DNA from 3 places in the Streptomyces sp. NPDC048479 genome. Region 1 is predicted to be linked to each of the others. Evidence: riboswitches for the same ligand, from Rfam matches in the RefSeq annotation. Region 1 holds a riboswitch; each other region holds the start of a gene.

Region 1 (5,834 bases):
TCGGGCAGGAACTACATCAGGGGGGTGAGGAAACGGCGGAGGGCTTCTTCGTAGCGTGCCGGGTCGGCGTTCCACATCGCGGCGTGCGGGGCGTGCTGGACGGTCTGCAGGCTGATCAGCTGGGGGCGGCGGGCGGCGAGTTCGCGGGACGGATACCACGGCGCGAGGGTGTCGTCCGGTCCGTGGTAGATCAGCGTCGGTACGCGCATCGTGTCCGGGTCCGCGGCCTCGAGCAGCCGGTCGCCGTGCAGCCCCGTTCTGCCCTGCGCAGCCCTGACGGCGAGCGTCAGCAGCGGCCCCGGGGTGCCCCGGGCGGCGGCCAGATTGCGCAGCGTGGCTTCCCAGTCGAGGACCGGTGAGTCCAGTACGAGTCCGTTGATCCGGTCGCGCAGCGCGGAGTTGGCCGTGGCGTGCAGGGCCATCGAGGCGCCGGTGGACCAGCCGTGGAGGACGACGCGCTGGGCGCCGTAGCGCACGGCGTAGCGGATGGCGGCGTCCAGGTCGCGCCACTCGGAGTCGCCGAGGTGACCGAGGCCGTCCGGGGATCTGGGGGCGCCGAGATCTCCGCGGTAGCCGAGGTCGAGCACCGGGAACCGGTGGGCGTGCAGAAACTTCATGATGTTCATGGGGTGTTCCCGGGTGGCGCCCAGGCCGTGCACAGTGATCACCCAGGTGTCGCGGGCGCCGGGCACGAACCAGGCGGGCAGCGCGCCCAGTTCGCCGGGGATGTCGATATCGCTGTACTTGAGGCCGAGCGCGCTGCCCGGGTCGCCGCTGTGCACCTGCGGGGTGAGCCGCACCCGGGTGCCCGGTTCCAGGCTGCCGTGGGTGACGCGTTCCAGTCGGCGTACGACGGTGTCGGCGGCGTGCGGGACATCGTCGAGGACGGGGCCGACGACCGCGTGGACGTCCGGGCCCTCGATTCCGTACGTACCGGGGCGCAGCGAGGCGAGGCTGCGGGTCAGCGTCAGCCGGCCCGGGGCCGTGGCGTGCACGGTGAGCCGGGGGTCACCGGGCAGGGGCCGGCCGGGCGGCGCCTTGAGCGCGAGATCGCTTGCGTAGCGGCCGGCCGCTATCGCGGCCGCGCCGACACCGATCAGAGTGGTGACGGCTACCGCCGTCGCTGTTGCCGGGCGCACCGTTCCAGTGTCGGCACCCCCGCGCCGTGCGGCCAGCGGGCGGGGGCCGCCGGTGTCTGCGGATGCCTCCGGCGCCGAGGCGGTCGGCACGTCAGCGGTGCCGGCCGTAACTCTGAAGCTTGTCCGCCACCTCGTGCAGCTGGGACCGGGAGAGCAGGGTGGGCGAGTAGCCGGGCAGCGCCGCGGCGGTCAGCCAGAGGCGGCACATCCACTCCAGCTGGGCGGTGCGGTCGTAGGCCTGGTCGAGGGAGTCGCCGTAGGTGACCGTGCCGTGGTTCTGGAGGAGGCAGCCGGTGCGGTCCCGCAGGGCGCGCAGCATGTTCTCGGCCAGCTCCTCCGTTCCGTACAGGGCGTACGCGGCGACGCGCACGGGGCCGCCGAGGGCGGCCGCCATGTAGTGGATGAGCGGCAGCTCGGGGACGAGGGTGGAGACGGCGGTGGCGTGCACGGCGTGGGTGTGCACGACGGCGACGGCACCGGTGTTCCGGTAGACCTCGAGGTGCAGCGGCAGCTCGCTGGTGGGGGCGAGATCGCCGAGGACCTGGTTCCCGTCGAGATCTACGGCGACGGCGTCCTCGGGAGTGAGCCGGTCGTAGGGCACTCCGCTCGGGGTGACCAGGACGAGTCCGCCGACCCGTACCGAGACATTGCCCGAGGTGCCTACCACCAAGCCTTCCGCCGCTGTTCTGCGGGCCGTGGCCACGAGGTCTTCCCACGCCCGCTCGATCGCGTCCTGCCGCACCTGATCGGTCATGCGGCGATCCTGTCAGGCGGGGCCGGGAGGCCACAGAGGTCACGGTGGCGGAGATCACCCAAAACGTGAGAAAAGGCGCCTTCCGTGCCGCCACCCCCACCATCGCCGCGGTGATCGGCGAGCGGAGTGACGGATCCTCACTTGCGGACACCGCAAAGCCCGTCCCAGTTCATCTTCCGTTCACCCAGATTAACTACGTTCGCCGAGCCACTGACGTCAAACGATTGCCTGGGTAAATGGAACACATCACCTTGCTGCTCGCGATTGTGATCGCGACAGCTCTCGTGTTCGATTTCACGAACGGTTTCCACGACACCGCCAACGCGATGGCGACGACCATCTCGACCGGCGCTCTGAAGCCCAAGACGGCGGTGGCCATGGCCGCCGCGCTCAACCTCGTCGGCGCGTTCCTGTCGGTGGAGGTCGCCAAGACGATCTCCAGCGGCATCATCACCGAGTCAGGCATCACACCCGAAGTCATCTTCGCTGCGCTCGTCGGCGCCATCCTCTGGAACCTGATGACCTGGCTGATCGGCCTGCCGTCCAGTTCCTCGCACGCCCTCATGGGCGGTCTGATCGGCGCCACCATCGCCTCGGTCGGCGTCAGCGGCGTCAATGGCGGCACGGTCGTCACCAAGGTGCTGATCCCCGCGATCGCGGCCCCGCTGGTCGCCGGCCTCGCGGCGTTCCTCGCCGCCCGGCTGACGTACAAGATCGGCAAGAACGCCGACAAGAAGGCCACCGCAAAGGGCTACCGCGCCGGCCAGATCGCCTCGGCGGGCCTGGTCTCCCTGGCCCACGGCACCAATGACGCCCAGAAGACCATGGGCGTCATCACGCTGGCGCTCGTCGCCGGCGGTGTCGTCTCCCCCGGCTCCAACCCCCCGATGTGGGTCATCCTCTCCGCCGGTCTCGCGATCGCGATGGGCACCTACCTCGGCGGCTGGCGGATCATCCGCACCCTGGGCACGGGCCTCACCGACCTCCAGCCGCAGCAGGGCTTCGCCGCCCAGACCAGCGCGGCCAGCGTCATTCTCGCCTCCTCCAACCTCGGCTTCTCGCTGTCGACCACGCACTCCTGCTCCGGCGCCGTGATGGGCGCGGGCCTCGGCCGCAAGGGCGGCGTGGTCCGCTGGTCCACCGCCACCCGGATGTTCGTCGCCTGGGGTCTGACCCTTCCGGCCGCGGGTCTGGTCGCCGCGGGCTCGGAGTTCGTGTCCAGGCAGGGCGACTGGGGTGTCGCGGTCGTCGCGGCCTTCCTGATCGGCGCCTGCGCCGCGATCTGGTTCATCTCCCGCCGCCAGGTGGTCGACCACACCAACGTCAACGCGGTGGACGCCGACGCCGAGCCCGCGGGTGTCGTGACCACTGCCATCGCGGCCGTCACCCCGCCGCCGGCCGGCACGCCCGCGCAGGACTTCAAGACCACCATCCCGGCTCCGGCCCCCACCGACTCCGAGCCGACGCAGCCGGCCACGGTGTAAGGACAGATCAGCATGAACATCGACTGGGCAGCTCTCGGCTCCGTCTTCGGCGTGAGCCTCGTCGCCACCGTCGCCCTGGTGGGTCTGTTCACCCTGGGCATCGTCGGCCTGACCAAGCAGGAGTCGGCGGCCGCACAGGGCGGTTCCGCGGCCCTGGCACGCACCGGCGCGTACGCCTGCTTCGCGCTCTGCGCGGCGGCCGTGGCGTACGGGATCTATCTGATCGTCATCTGACGGCACGGTTCACCAGCTCCCCGAGCTTCATCAACCGCTTCACAGGCCGGGCCGGGCACCCCTTCGGGTGACCCGGCCCGGCTCTTGCATTGCGGGCGACGTGGCGGTACGGCCTGTTTTCGACACCTGGCGGAAATCCGCCCCGCATGTGTGCCCCAACACACTCCTGCATCGCAGGTCAAAGGCAAGTTGACGGTCGTTCTCGCAGCGTGGTGGACTGCCGAAGCCAATCTACGGCGGCAGAAGAGGAAGCCGGTGCAAATCCGGCGCGGTCCCGCCACTGTCACCGGGGAGCAGTCCCCGGAAGCCAGGAACTCTCACCGCCGGTCACGTCGAACCAGGGCGCGGACACCCTGAGTGAGGACATATCGCCATGCCCGGCTGCGGTTCAGTTCCTGCTGTGAGTACGAGAGTCGTTCGAGGCGAAGCGTCGGCCTGAACCCATGCGTGCCGACCGTGAATTCGTGTACGGCGCCACCGCCGGCCTGGCCGGCGACCTGCTGCTCGGCGATCCCCGCCGCGGGCATCCGGTCGCCGCGTTCGGGCGGGCCGCGGGCGCTGTCGAGCATGTCCTGTGGCGTGACCACCGTGGCTGGGGCGCACTGCACACCGCCGTGTGCGCCGGAGGCGCCGCGGGTGCCGCCGCGGTTGTCGCACGCGGTGTACGGGGCCGCGGCCGCGCATCCGTCGCACTGATCGCCGCAGCCACCTGGGCCGTCGTCGGAGGTACGACGCTGGGCCGCGAGGCGCGGGCCATCGGCGGCGCGCTCGCCGCCGGTGACGTGGACGTGGCGCGGGAGCGCCTGCCGCATCTGTGCGGGCGCGATCCGCAGGCGCTGGACGAGCAGCAGATCGCACGCGCCGTCGTCGAGTCCGTCGCCGAGAACACCTCCGACGCCGTGGTGGGCGCGCTGGTCTGGGGCGCACTCGCGGGCGTGCCGGGTCTGGTGGGGTTCCGTGCCGTCAACACGCTGGACGCGATGGTCGGGCACAAGTCGCCCAAATACCGGAGGTTCGGCTGGGCCTCGGCGCGGCTCGACGATGTGGCCGGATGGCCGGGGGCCCGGCTCACCGCGGGACTCGCGGTACTCGCGGGCGGGGATGCCCGCGGAGCCGTACGGGCCTGGAGGGCCGATGCGAAGAAGCACCCGAGCCCGAACGCGGGCCCGGTGGAGGCTGCGTTCGCGGGGGCGCTCGGCGTACGGCTGGGCGGGACCCTCTCGTACGGCGGCCGGGTGGAGCACCGTCCCGTACTCAACGGCACCGGGCGCCCGGTGGAGTTCGGCGACATCGGACGCGCCGTACGGCTCTCACGGCGCGTCGGCTGGCTGACACTGGCGACCTGCGCGGCGGGCCGCCTGGCAGGTCACGCACTGCGCGCGCGGCGCGCGGGAAAGGGGCGGGGATGAGCAGGCGCAGAGGCGGCGGGCTGCTGGTGGCGGGGACCACGTCCGACGCGGGCAAGAGCGTCGTCACGGCCGGGATCTGCCGATGGCTCGTGCGGCGGGGAGTGAAGGTCGCGCCCTTCAAGGGGCAGAACATGTCCCTCAATTCGTTCGTGACGCGCGAGGGCGCGGAGATCGGCCGGGCGCAGGCCATGCAGGCTCAGGCCGCGCGCGTGGAGCCGAGCGCGCTGATGAATCCCGTGCTGCTCAAGCCGGGCAGCGACCGGTCGAGCCAGGTGGTCCTGATGGGCAAACCGGTGGGCGAACTGAGCGCCCGCGGGTTCTTCGGGGGCGCTGAGGGGGCGTCCCCCGGGAAAACGCTGCACGGTGGGCGGCAGGAGGCGCTGCTCGGGACCGTCGTGGAGTGCCTGGAGGAGCTGCGGGGCACGTATGAAGCCGTGATCTGCGAGGGGGCGGGCAGTCCGGCCGAGATCAATCTGCGGCGTACGGACATCGTGAACATGGGCATCGCGCGAGCGGCACAGCTACCGGTGCTGGTGGTCGGAGACATCGACCGCGGTGGGGTCTTCGCCTCGTTCTTCGGGACCACCGCGCTGCTCAGCGCCGAGGATCAGGCGCTGGTCGCCGGATACATCGTCAACAAGTTCCGCGGCGATGTGTCACTGCTGGAGCCCGGTATCGAGATGCTGCGCGGGCTGACCGGGCGGCACACGTACGGGATTCTGCCGTACACCCACGGGCTCGGCATCGACGAGGAGGACGGGCTGCGGGTCTCGCTGCGGGGCGCGGTACGGGAGTCGGTGGTCGCGCCGCCCGT
Region 2 (5,834 bases), on a different contig from region 1:
GCAGGCACATGGTGAGCGCTTCCCTGCCCTCACTGCCGCGCTCGCCTCGGCGGCTCAGCCCGGCGAGGGTGACCAGGCATGGGAGTTCGGCCTGCAGCGCATCCTGGACGGACTGGCCGTACTCATTGACCAGCGTGCCCGCTGATTGTCAGCTCGGTTTCGACGCCGGTGCACACCGCGCGCGAAAACTGAAACGGCCGGGCGGATGCGCAGAAGGCATCCGCCCGGCCGTTCAGCCCCCGTCCCCCGTATTCACATGGTCTGGAACGGTCCGGAGAGGTCTTGACGGGTCTAGAAGTCGTCGTCGAAGCCGACCGAGCCCTCGACCGCCACCTGGTAGGCGGAAGGACGGCGCTCGAAGAAGTTCGTCAGCTCCTGGACGCCCTGCAGCTCCATGAAGGAGAACGGATTCTCCGAGCCGTACACCGGAGCAAAGCCCAGCCGCGTCAGCCGCTGGTCGGCGACGCACTGGAGGTACTCGCGCATCGACTCGGTGTTCATACCGGGCAGACCGTCGCCGCACAGATCGCGGCCGAACTGCAGCTCCGCCTCGACGGCCTCCTTCAGCATGTCGGTGACCTGCTGCTGGAGCGCATCGTCGAAGAGCTCGGGCTCCTCCTTGCGGACGGTGTCCACAACCTCGAAGGCGAAGTTCATGTGCATCGTCTCGTCCCGGAACACCCAGTTGGTACCGGTGGCCAGACCGTGCAGCAGACCGCGGGAGCGGAACCAGTAGACGTACGCGAACGCGCCGTAGAAGAACAGGCCCTCGATGCACGCCGCGAAGCAGATCAGATTCAGCAGGAAGCGACGGCGGTCTGCCTTCGACTCCAGCCGGTCGATCTTCTCGACCGAGTCCATCCACTTGAAGCAGAACTGGGCCTTCTCGCGGATGGAGGGGATCTCCTCGACCGCGTCGAAGGCGGCCGCGCGGTCGTCCGGGTCCGGCAGATAGGTGTCGAGCAGCGTCAGATAGAACTGGACGTGCACCGCCTCCTCGAAGAGCTGACGGCTCAGATAGAGCCGCGCCTCCGGGGAGTTGATGTGCTTGTAGAGCGTCAGCACCAGGTTGTTGGAGACGATCGAGTCACCCGTCGCGAAGAACGCGACCAGCCGGCCGATCATGTGCTGCTCGCCGGCGGAGAGCTTGGCGAGGTCGGCCACGTCGTTGTGGAGATCGACCTCCTCCACGGTCCAGGTGTTCTTGATCGCATCGCGGTAGCGCTCGTAGAAGTCCGGGTAACGCATCGGACGCAGGGTCAGTTCGAAGCCCGGGTCCAGCAGGTTCTTCTCGGTGTTCGGGGTGGTCATTACTGGCAGGCCTCGCAGGACTCGGGGTTTTCGAGGGAGCAGGCGATCGCGTCCGCGTCGGGCGCCGACGACTGCTGTAGCGGGATGGGGGCGGCGGCCGCCGCAGCGCCGGAGCCGGCCGCACGGGCGATCCGCGTCGCCGGCCGGGAGCGCAGGTAGTACGTCGTCTTCAGCCCCTGCTTCCAGGCGTACGCGTACATCGAGCTGAGCTTCCCGATCGTCGGCGTCTCCAGGAAGAGGTTCAGCGACTGGCTCTGGTCCAGGAACGGCGTACGGGCCGCCGCCATGTCGATCAGGCCGCGCTGCGGGATCTCCCACGCAGTGCGGTACAGCGCGCGGACGTCGGCCGGGATCCAGCTGAAGCCCTGCACCGAGCCGCTGGACTCGCGCAGCGCCTCACGGGTCTGCGCGTCCCAGACGCCGAGCTTCTTCAGCTCCGCCACCAGGTAGCCGTTGACCTGGAGGAACTCACCGCTGAGTGTCTCGCGCTTGAAGAGGTTGGAGACCTGCGGCTCGATGCACTCGTAGACACCTGCGATCGAGGCGATGGTCGCGGTCGGCGCGATGGCGAGCAGCAGGGAGTTGCGCATGCCCCTCGAGGCGACCCGGGCGCGCAGCGCGTCCCAGCGCTCCGGCCAGTTCAGCTCGACGTCGTAGTGGTCGGGGTGCAGCACGCCACGGGCCGCGCGCGTCCGGGACCAGGCGGGCAGCGGGCCGTTGCGCTCGGCGAGGTCGCAGGACGCCTCGTACGCCGCCAGCATGATCCGCTCGGCGATCTTCGTGGAGAGGGCCTTCGCCTCGGCCGAGTCGAAGGGCAGGCGGAGCTTGAAGAAGACGTCCTGGAGGCCCATCGCGCCCAGGCCCACCGGCCGCCACTTGGCGTTGGAGCGGCCGGCCTGCTCGGTCGGGTAGAAGTTGATGTCGACGACGCGGTCGAGGAAGGTGACGGCGGTACGGACGGTCTCGTCGAGCCGCTCCCAGTCGATGCCGCCGTCGGCGACGAACGAACCCAGGTTGACCGAGCCGAGGTTGCAGACGGCCGTCTCACCGTCGTCCGTCACCTCGAGGATCTCGGTGCAGAGGTTCGAGGAGTGGACCGTGTGGCCCGGCTCCGCCGTCTGGTTGGCGGTGCGGTTTGAGGCGTCCTTGAAGGTCATCCAGCCCTGGCCGGTCTGGGCGAGCGTCCGCATCATCCGGCCGTAGAGGTCACGGGCCGGCATGGACTTCTGCGCGAGACCGGCGGCCTCGGCCTTGCGGTACGCCGCGTCGAACTCGTCGCCCCACAGGTCGACCAGCTCCGGCACATCCGCGGGCGAGAACAGCGACCAGTCGGCGTCCGCCTCGACGCGGCGCATGAACTCGTCGGGGATCCAGTGCGCGAGGTTCAGATTGTGCGTACGCCGGGCGTCCTCACCGGTGTTGTCGCGCAGCTCCAGGAACTCCTCGATGTCGGAGTGCCAGGTCTCCAGGTAGACGGCGGCGGCGCCCTTGCGCCTGCCGCCCTGGTTCACCGCGGCGACCGAGGCGTCGAGGGTCTTGAGGAACGGAACGATGCCGTTGGAGTGGCCGTTGGTGCCCCGGATCAGCGAACCGCGGGAGCGGATACGGGAGTAGGAGAGGCCGATGCCGCCCGCGTGCTTCGAAAGACGGGCCACCTGGTGGTAGCGGTCGTAGATCGAGTCGAGCTCGTCCAGCGGCGAGTCCAGCAGATAGCAGGAGGACATCTGCGGGTGGAGGGTGCCGGAGTTGAAGAGCGTGGGCGAGGAAGGGAGGTAGTCGAGGCGGCTCATCAGGCCGTACAGCGCGGCGACCTCGTCCAGGGCACGGACCGAAGCGTCTTCGGCGAGGCCGCAGGCGACGCGCAGCATGAAGTGCTGCGGGGTCTCGATGACCTGACGGGTGATCGGGTGCCGGAGCAGATAGCGGCTGTAGAGGGTGCGCAGACCGAAGTAGCCGAAGCGGTCGTCGGCGGTCTGGTCGATGAGGGAGTCCAGCCGCGCGGCGTGCAGCGTCACGAACTCGGCCGTACGGTCCGCGATCAGGCCCTCGCGGTGCCCGACCGCGACGGATGCGGAGAAGGCCACCGCGCCCTGTCCGGCTGCCTCGTCCGCGATATGACGGGTCAGCAGGCGGGCGGCGAGCCGTGAGTAGGCAGGGTCCTCGGAGATCAGCCCCGCGGCCGCGTCGGTGGCGAGGCTCCGCAGCTCGGCCGCGTCCGACCCGGCGTGCCGGCCGCGCAGCGCGGCGGCGGCGACACGTCCGGGGTCGGTGTCGGGCAGATCGGCGGTGAGGTCCGTGAGGGTCCGCAGCAGTGCGGTCCCGGGGCCGTCGGCCACCTGCTCGGAGATGCCTGAAGCCGGATCGGCTGGCGCGATGGTCACGTGGTGCTCTCCCTCGCTCGGCTCTGGGCCGGCGGGGGAGGGGAGGCCGGTACGGGCGTACGTACCCGTCTAAGGGCAGCACACCGCACGGCGTCCACCGGCCCAACCGCGAGGCCCGGACGTCTCGGCACCCGGTTCGGTCGAGCCGGATGCACCGTCGGCAGGTCCTCGGACTGGCGGGGTACGACAAAGCGCACCGCATCACACCGTTGCGGGACAGTTCCGGATTCGCACCGGATTCCCCTGCGTCGACAGCGACCATGAGCATACATGTGGGGGCCGCTTGATGCGGCACCCCCCACATGTTGTGTCATGGCGCGCTGCGGCTCCAACGCGTAAGGGAGCAAGGTGATCCCGGGGACGGTCTGGATCTCCGCCCCGGACCCCGCGCCTCAATCGCCGTTGGGGCTTGATCTGCGGGGCTTGATCTGCTGCCCGCCCAACAGCCAAGGGCCGTCGCGCCCCTCCCGGGAAACGCAACGGCCCTCACGTCGGCCCGACCGTCAGTGACTCACCACTGCTGTCGCTGGCGGCAGTTCCACCTGGACGCCCGCGTCGCCCGCGTCCGCCGTGTAGTCCGACGGACTGGTCTCGTCCACGCCCTCCGGGGCCTTGAGCGCCCGCAGGACGAACGTCAGGACCACCGTCACCACCACGTTCAGGATGAACGCCGTGAGGCCGATGTAGCCGATCTCGCCGAGGCCGGGGATCTCCGCCGACGAGCCACCGAAGTGCTTCTGTGTCGGGCTCGCGACTCCGTACGCCGCCGACGTGCCGTAGATCATGCCGACCGCCCAGCCCGCCAGCAGCGCCCAGCGGTGGAACCAGCGCGTGAACAGGCCACCGACCAGAGCCGGGAAGGTCTGGAGGATCCAGATGCCGCCAAGGAGCTGGAAGTTGATCGCCACCGTCTTGTCCATCGTCAGAACGAAGACCAGCGCGCCCACCTTCACCAGCAGCGAGACCAGCTTGGAGACCTTCGTCTCCTGCGCGGGCGTCGCGTCCGGCTTGATGAAGTCCTTGTAGATGTTCCGGGTGAACAGATTCGCCGCCGCGATCGACATGATCGCCGCCGGCACCAGCGCGCCGATGCCGATCGCCGCGAACGCCACACCCGCGAACCAGTCCGGGAACATCGTCTCGAACAGCTGAGGGATCGCCAGCTGACCGTTCTGCACCTTGATACCGGCCGCGATCGCCATGAACCCGAGCAGCGCCAGCAGACCCAGCATCAGCGAGTACAGCGGCAGGATCGTGGTGTTGCGGCGGATCACATCACGGCTGCGCGAAGACAGCGTCGCCGTGATCGAGTGCGGATACATGAACAGCGCGAGCGCCGAGCCCAGCGCCAGCGTCGCGTAACCCCACTGGCCCGCCTCGCCCGGCGCCAGCGCGCCACGTGGCTTCTCCGTCGCCGGGTTGATCTGCGCGAACGCGTCGCCCGCCTTCGCGAAGATGTCGTCGAAGCCGCCGAGCTTGATCGGGATGTAGATGATCGCCACCGCGATGACGATGTAGATCAGCGCATCCTTGACGAACGCGATCAGCGCCGGCGCCCGCAGGCCGGACGAGTATGTGTACGCCGCCAGCACACCGAAGGCGATCAGCAGCGGCAGGTCCTTGACGAACCAGTTGGTCGTCTCGCCACCGCCGACGCCCATCACATCGAGTACCGCCTGGATGCCGACCAGTTGGAGCGCGATGTACGGCATCGTCGCCAGGATGCCGGTGACGGCGACCGCCAGCGAGAGACCCTTCGAGCCCCAGCGCCCGCGCACGAAGTCCGAGGTGGTGACGTATCCGTGCTTGTGCGACACCGACCACAACCGCGGCAGGAAGGTGAAGATCAGCGGGTAGACGAGGATCGTGTACGGCACGGCGAAGAAGCCCGCCGCGCCGGCCGCGTAGATCGCCGCCGGGACGGCGACGAAGGTGTACGCCGTGTACAGGTCGCCGCCGAGCAGGAACCAGGTGACCCAGGTGCCGAACGAACGGCCGCCCAGGCCCCATTCGTCGAGGCTGTCGCTCTCGGCCTTGCGCCAGCGCGCGGCCAGGAAGCCCATGACCGTGACGGCCAGGAAGAAGAAGATGAAGACGCCGAGTGCGACGCCGTTCACGCCGTCCTTCACTTCGACGCACCTC
Region 3 (5,834 bases), on a different contig from region 1:
CGTCCAAGGACCCCACCGAGCGGCGTCGCATCGCCCAGCAGGCCCGCACCGAGTTGGGCATGTACCTGGCCGGGCTCATCGACGAACGCCGCAAGGCACCCGGCGACGACATGCTCTCCGCGCTGGCCACCGACCACGGCCCTGACGGGCAGATGACCCCGATGGAGGTGATCAGTACTGCTGCCCTGCTCCTGATCGCCGGCCACGAGACCACGGTCAACCTCATCACCAACGGGATGCTCACCCTGCTGCGCAACCCGGACGTCCTGAAGCGGCTGCGGGAAGAGCCGCAGCTGGCCGTCCCGCTCGTGGAAGAGCTCCTGCGCTTCGAGCCCCCCGTGCAGCTGCTGCCCCAACGCACCACGCTCGCGGACATCGAGGTCGCCGGCACCACCATCCCCAAGGGCGCGTCCCTCTGGCTCGTCCTTGCCTCCGGCAACCGGGACCCGCAGCGGTTCCCCGACCCCGACCGGTTCGACCCCGACCGGAGGGACAACCAGCACCTCGGCCTCGGCAGCGGCATCCACAACTGCTTCGGCGCGCCCCTCGCCCGTATGGAGGCACAGCTCGCCCTGACCGAGCTCGCCCGCAGGCTCGACAACCCCCGTCTGATGGAGGACCCACCGCCCTACCGCCAGAACGCTGTGCTGCGTGGACCCCGTCACCTGAACATCGCCTTCGACGGCTTCCGCGCCTAGCGTTCTCACCGACCAGCGCGACCACGGGGGACATGTAGCCAGGAGCGCCTCGAAACGGCGCCCTGGCTACATTCGCGCTCGCACGCCACTCACCCTCATAAGCGGCAAAGTCACGCAGAGCGACCAACGGGGAGGCTGGTTCCTCCATCGCCCAGTGACATCAGCCACACGGACATTCGGCACTTAGGTCGCTGAATAGTAGATGGCACGTTGGCGACATAGCGATATTTGTCCGTCTTGGTGCAGACATAACCCGCGCAGGGTTTGACGGCATTCGGTCCGCTCGTCACTTTCGCCCGTCCAGCGAGCGAGCAAGGGTTTCTGACGAAGCATCAGGACCTCCCGCGACCCCGAAAGCCGGACCAGCACGCCCGTGCGCCCATTTCAAGAGTCCTCCAGCCCTACGAATCAAGGTAGTACTGGTGCTCGTTGCCCTGCCCTGACAGCAGTTCTAAGAATGGCGGCGCAAAGCGTCTCCGCAGCTCAGGTGCCGGATCTGCGCAGAGTCGGCCACACCGGGGGCGCCCCGCGATTAACGAGCGAGGTCACGCATGAGCAAGCACCGTAGGAAGACGTACTACCGGAAGATAACCATCGCGGCCGTCGCCGTGGGAGCCATAGGTGTGCCCTCTGCCGCCATGGCCTGCATGAACCCCCAGGAGAACGCGGGCAGCAAGTCCTACGGCCACCACTGGAACGGCCACCACTGGAAGAGTGCGAACTCCGAGCAGCGGTGGACGGGTGCTCCATGGGGCCAGAAGCCGGCGGCGGGAGCGTCGCAGACGCCCGCTGCCACTCCGAGCGCACCGAAGACCAGCGCGACTCCGAGCGCACCCAAGGCCACCGCGACTCCGAGCGCACCGAAGACCGCCGCCCCGGCATCCGGGGATGCGGCCCGGGTGTTGCAGCTCGTCAACAGCGAGCGCGGCAAGGTCGGGTGCTCCGCGCTGACCATGAACGCGAAGCTGACGAAGGCCGCCCAGGACCACAGCAAGGACATGGCTTCCCACAAGAACATGTCCCACACGGGCTCCGACGGCTCGTCTCCTGGCGACCGGATCACGAGTGCCGGTTACAACTGGAGCACCTACGGCGAGAACGTCGCCTACGGCTACGCCACACCCGAGAGCGTCATGGCGGGCTGGATGGCCAGCCCCGGCCACAAGGCCAACATCCTCAACTGTGCGTTCAAGGAGATCGGCATCGGCCTCGCGCAGCCCAACAGTTACTGGACGCAGGACTTCGGAACGGCCCAGTAGCGGGCGCCAGGAATCCGGCCACCGCTTGCCCCGGTATCGCTTCTGCGGGGATGGCGGGCCGCTCCAGCGGATGAAAGGCCCTGACCGGTTCGCCGGTCGGGGCCTTCGTCGTCGGCGCGCCGCAGGTCAGCCAACTCCGCTGGAATGACAGTCGACTTGGGCGACCATTGGAACCAGTTCTAGTTATAGTGGGCCGTGGCTGTGTCGCCGAGGAGAGACGAGAGCCCCATGACCCAGGTGACCGACCACGGCGGGGGCGTCTGGTCCATCGAGGTGCCCATTCCGGACAATCCTCTCGGTCACACCCTGGTCCACCTGCTCGACACCGACCGCGGGCCCGTACTCATCGACACCGGCTGGGACGACCCGGCCTCCTGGGACGCCCTCGTCGCGGGTCTCGGCTCCCTCGATGTCGCGGTCGGTGACATCCACGGCGTCGTCATCACCCACCACCACCCCGACCACCACGGCCTGTCCGGGCAGGTCCGGGACGTCTCCGGCGCCTGGATCGCGATGCACGACGCGGACACTGCGGTGGTACGCCGCACCAGGGAGGCCGAACCGGCCCGCTGGCTCGACTACCTGGCGGACAAACTCTCCAGGGCCGGCGCCCCCGACGAACACACCGCTCCGCTGCGCGCGGCCCGCGCCTCGGGCCGGATGCGTACGCTGCCGGGCCTGCGCGCGGCCCTGCCCGACCGGGAGATCGTCCCCGGCGAACTCCTCGACCTGCCGGGCCGCCGGCTCCGCGCCATCTGGACCCCCGGCCACACGCCCGGCCATGTCTGCCTCCACCTGGATGAGGCCCATCCGGCGGGCAGACCCGGCAATGGGCGGCTCTTCTCCGGCGACCATCTGCTGCCCCGGATCACCCCGCACATCGGCCTCTACGAAGATCCGGACGCCGGCGACACAGCCACCGTCACCGATCCGCTCGGCGACTACCTCGACTCCCTGGAGCGCATCGGCCGCCTCGCACCCGCCGAGGTGCTCCCGGCGCACCAGTACGCCTTCCCCGATGCCGTGTCCCGGGTACGGGAGTTGCTCGACCACCACGAGGAACGGCTCACCGGCCTGCTCGGGCTGCTGGCCGCCCCGCGCACTGCGTGGCAGGTCGCCGAGCGGATGGAGTGGAACCGGCCCTGGGACCAGATCCCGTACGGATCACGCAACATCGCGGTCTCGGAGGCGGAGGCACATCTGCGGCGACTGGTGAAGCTGGGGCGCGCGGAGGTGCTGGCGGGGAGCGACCCGACGCTGTACGTGGCGGTCTGACCCCTGGTGGCCACCGGCGACCGGCCACCGGCGATCGACCACCGGCCGGTCGGTAGAGTGAGCGAGTCGTCATCATGACCGTACGGGGGGAAGCCGGTGCAAATCCGGCGCTGACCCGCAGCCGTGAACCGCCGTCGCAAGCGGTGAGTCGGAATGCCCCGTACCTGGTCGTGACCGGCTCGTGCCACCGGCAGCCCGCCGGTGGCCGGCACCGTCGAGGTATACGGGGCCGGAGCCCTGGTACCTGAGCGTGCCTGTGCCCGGCTCCCGCAGGAGAGGCCCAGCCCGCCATGACCCCCGTTCGCCGCAGCGCCATATCGCTCGCCGCCTCCGCCGTACTCGGCATGGCCATAGCCTCGGCCGCCGCGCCGGCCGCGATCGCGGCGCCGTCTCCGACGCCGTCGACCGTGCTGCCGTCCGGTCTGTACGGCACGGGCGACCCGACGTACGACGGTGTCTGGCGGCAGTCGCTGGCGCTGCTCGCGCAGGACACGGTGGGCGTCAAGCCCGCGGCCAAGGCCGTGGCCTGGCTGACCGGTCAGCAGTGCGACAGCGGTGGCTTCCCCTCGTACCGCGCGGACGCGGCCAAGGCGTGCGACGCCAAGCTGCCGCTGGACTCCAACGCCACGGCCGCCGCGGTGCAGGCGCTCGCCGCGCTCGGAGGGCAGGACGCCACCGTGAAGAAGACGGCCGGCTGGCTGAAGTCCGTGCAGAACGCGGACGGCGGCTGGGGCTACAACCCGGGCGGGGCCAGCGACGCCAACTCCACCTCCATCGTGATCGGCGCGCTCGCGGCGGCGGGCGAGAAGCCGGAGGCGGTGAAGTCGAAGGGCGGGAAGACGCCGTACGACGCGCTGCTGACGTTCGCGAAGCCGTGCGGCGGGAAGGACGGCGGCGCGTTCGTCTTCCAGCTGAAGTCGCCCGGCATGGTCGCGGACTCCACGGCGGCGGCTGTGGTCGGCGCGCACGGCAAGGGCCTGGCCGTGACGGCGGGTGCGAAGGACGCCAAGGGCACGGTCTGCGAGAAGGCGACGACGGTCGAGGGGGCGGCGCACAACGGCGCGGCGTACCTGGCGACCGCGCTCGCCAGGACCGGGCACCTGAACACGGCTCCGATGCCGGGCGCCGCGGACCCGACTAAGAAGCCGGACTTCGGGAACACGGCGGACGCGATCGTCGCGCTGAGCGCGCAGGGCCTCGGCGACCAGGCGAAGAAGCCGATGGAGTGGCTGCAGCAGAACTCTGCGGCCTGGGCGAAGGCGTCCGGCCCGGCGGCGTACGCACAGCTGATCCTCGCCGCGCATGCGACCGGCGCGGACCCGAAGAGCTTCGGCGGGACGGACCTGGTGGCGGGGCTCAACGCGACGGGTCCCGCGCCCGAGTCGACGACGGGACAGTCGGCGTCGGCTGCGGACAAGAAGAAGGACTCCGACTCGGGCATCGGGGTGTGGTGGATCGTGGGCGCGTTCTTCGTCGCCAGCGTCGGCGCCGGAATCCTCCTCAGCGGCCGCAAGAAGAACCAGCAGCGGTGATGCGTACCCGAGTCCTCACCCTCGTCCTCGCGCTCGGCGCCGTGCTCACGGTGCTGTGCGCGGGTCCGGCGCAGGCGGCGGGTTACCGCTACTGGTCGTTCTGGCAGAGCGGCGGCGGGAAGTGGACGTACGCCACCGAGGGCCCGGCCACGGCGAGGCCGTCGGGCGGCTCGGTGAACGGCTTCCGTTTCTCGGTGAGCGAGGACAGCCGGGACTCGGCGCAGCCGCGCACGGCTCCGGACTTCGAGGCGATCTGCGGCCGGACACCGCCGAAGGACGACACGAAGCGGATCGCGCTGGTCATCGACTCCGGCACGCAGGCCGACGCCCCGGAGGGCGAGACGCCGCCCGCGTCGCGGTCGGCGTGCGCACAGGTCGGCAAGGACGCGACGAGCGCGGAGGCGCTGGCGTCGGTGGCGAAGCCGCTGCGGTACAACAGCGAGGCGCTGCTCTGCGCGATCTCGCGCTACCCGCAATCGGGCTGCGGCGAACAGGTCGCGACGAAACCGGAGCCGAAGGCGAAGCCGTCCGAGTCTGCGCCGAGCAAGAGCGGTAGTGACGACAAGGGCGGTCCCTCGGCCGGCCTCATCGCCGGCCTGGGGGCGGTAGCGGTACTCGGCACCGCGGCGGTGTGGCAGTCGCGCCGCCGCCGGGGATGACAACCGAGGCATCGACGGTGCGAGACGACGAGGAGCCGCGCCGGCGGGGTGCAGCCGGAGACGCTGTGACCCGCGGCCCGGAGGCGGGTCGCGGGACTGACGGGGCGTCGCCGCAGGCGTCCGGCAGTCACGGCGGCGGGACGCAACGACAGGCGGCCGACCACCGGGACCGCAGGAATTCGCCCCGGTCGGCCGGTCACCGGGGCGACGACACATCGCCCCGCAGGTCGTACCTCCTCGCGCCCGCCGCCAGTCGTAGTAACGCCCTGCATGCCGGGGCCTGGTGGATCTGGGCCCTTGGGCTTGCCACCGCCGCGTCGCGGACCACCAATCCGCTTCTCCTCGGGCTCCTCGTCGGCGTCGCCGGATACGTCGTCGCCGCCCGGCGCACCGACGCGCCCTGGGCCCGTT

What was found. A riboswitch is a leader RNA that binds a small molecule or an ion and turns the genes downstream of it on or off. The one in region 1 is predicted to bind cobalamin.
Region 2: another riboswitch for cobalamin. It lies ahead of AB0D12_RS24115 (ribonucleoside-diphosphate reductase subunit alpha); the one in region 1 lies ahead of AB0D12_RS27935 (cobalamin biosynthesis protein).
Region 3: another riboswitch for cobalamin. It lies ahead of AB0D12_RS02025 (prenyltransferase/squalene oxidase repeat-containing protein); the one in region 1 lies ahead of AB0D12_RS27935 (cobalamin biosynthesis protein).

The regions. Positions count from the first base shown of each region.
Region 1 is NZ_JBEZKA010000020.1:60,576-66,409, forward strand. Features, by position in the region: gene AB0D12_RS27915 (alpha/beta fold hydrolase) at 12-1,139, opposite strand; gene AB0D12_RS27920 (class II aldolase/adducin family protein) at 1,231-1,893, opposite strand; gene AB0D12_RS27925 (inorganic phosphate transporter) at 2,130-3,377, shown strand; gene AB0D12_RS27930 (hypothetical protein) at 3,390-3,611, shown strand; cobalamin riboswitch at 3,807-3,949, shown strand; gene AB0D12_RS27935 (cobalamin biosynthesis protein) at 4,055-5,020, shown strand; gene AB0D12_RS27940 (cobyric acid synthase) at 5,017-5,834, shown strand, end outside.
Region 2 is NZ_JBEZKA010000016.1:39,994-45,827, reverse strand. Features, by position in the region: gene AB0D12_RS24125 (TetR/AcrR family transcriptional regulator) at 1-145, shown strand, start outside; gene AB0D12_RS24120 (ribonucleotide-diphosphate reductase subunit beta) at 292-1,311, opposite strand; gene AB0D12_RS24115 (ribonucleoside-diphosphate reductase subunit alpha) at 1,311-3,692, opposite strand; cobalamin riboswitch at 3,834-3,970, opposite strand; gene mctP (monocarboxylate uptake permease MctP) at 4,196-5,821, opposite strand; gene AB0D12_RS24105 (DUF3311 domain-containing protein) at 5,818-5,834, opposite strand, start outside.
Region 3 is NZ_JBEZKA010000001.1:446,545-452,378, forward strand. Features, by position in the region: gene AB0D12_RS02010 (cytochrome P450) at 1-698, shown strand, start outside; gene AB0D12_RS02015 (CAP domain-containing protein) at 1,250-1,957, shown strand; gene AB0D12_RS02020 (MBL fold metallo-hydrolase) at 2,186-3,232, shown strand; cobalamin riboswitch at 3,289-3,412, shown strand; gene AB0D12_RS02025 (prenyltransferase/squalene oxidase repeat-containing protein) at 3,523-4,764, shown strand; gene AB0D12_RS02030 (SCO2322 family protein) at 4,764-5,423, shown strand; gene AB0D12_RS02035 (energy-coupling factor transporter transmembrane protein EcfT) at 5,690-5,834, shown strand, end outside.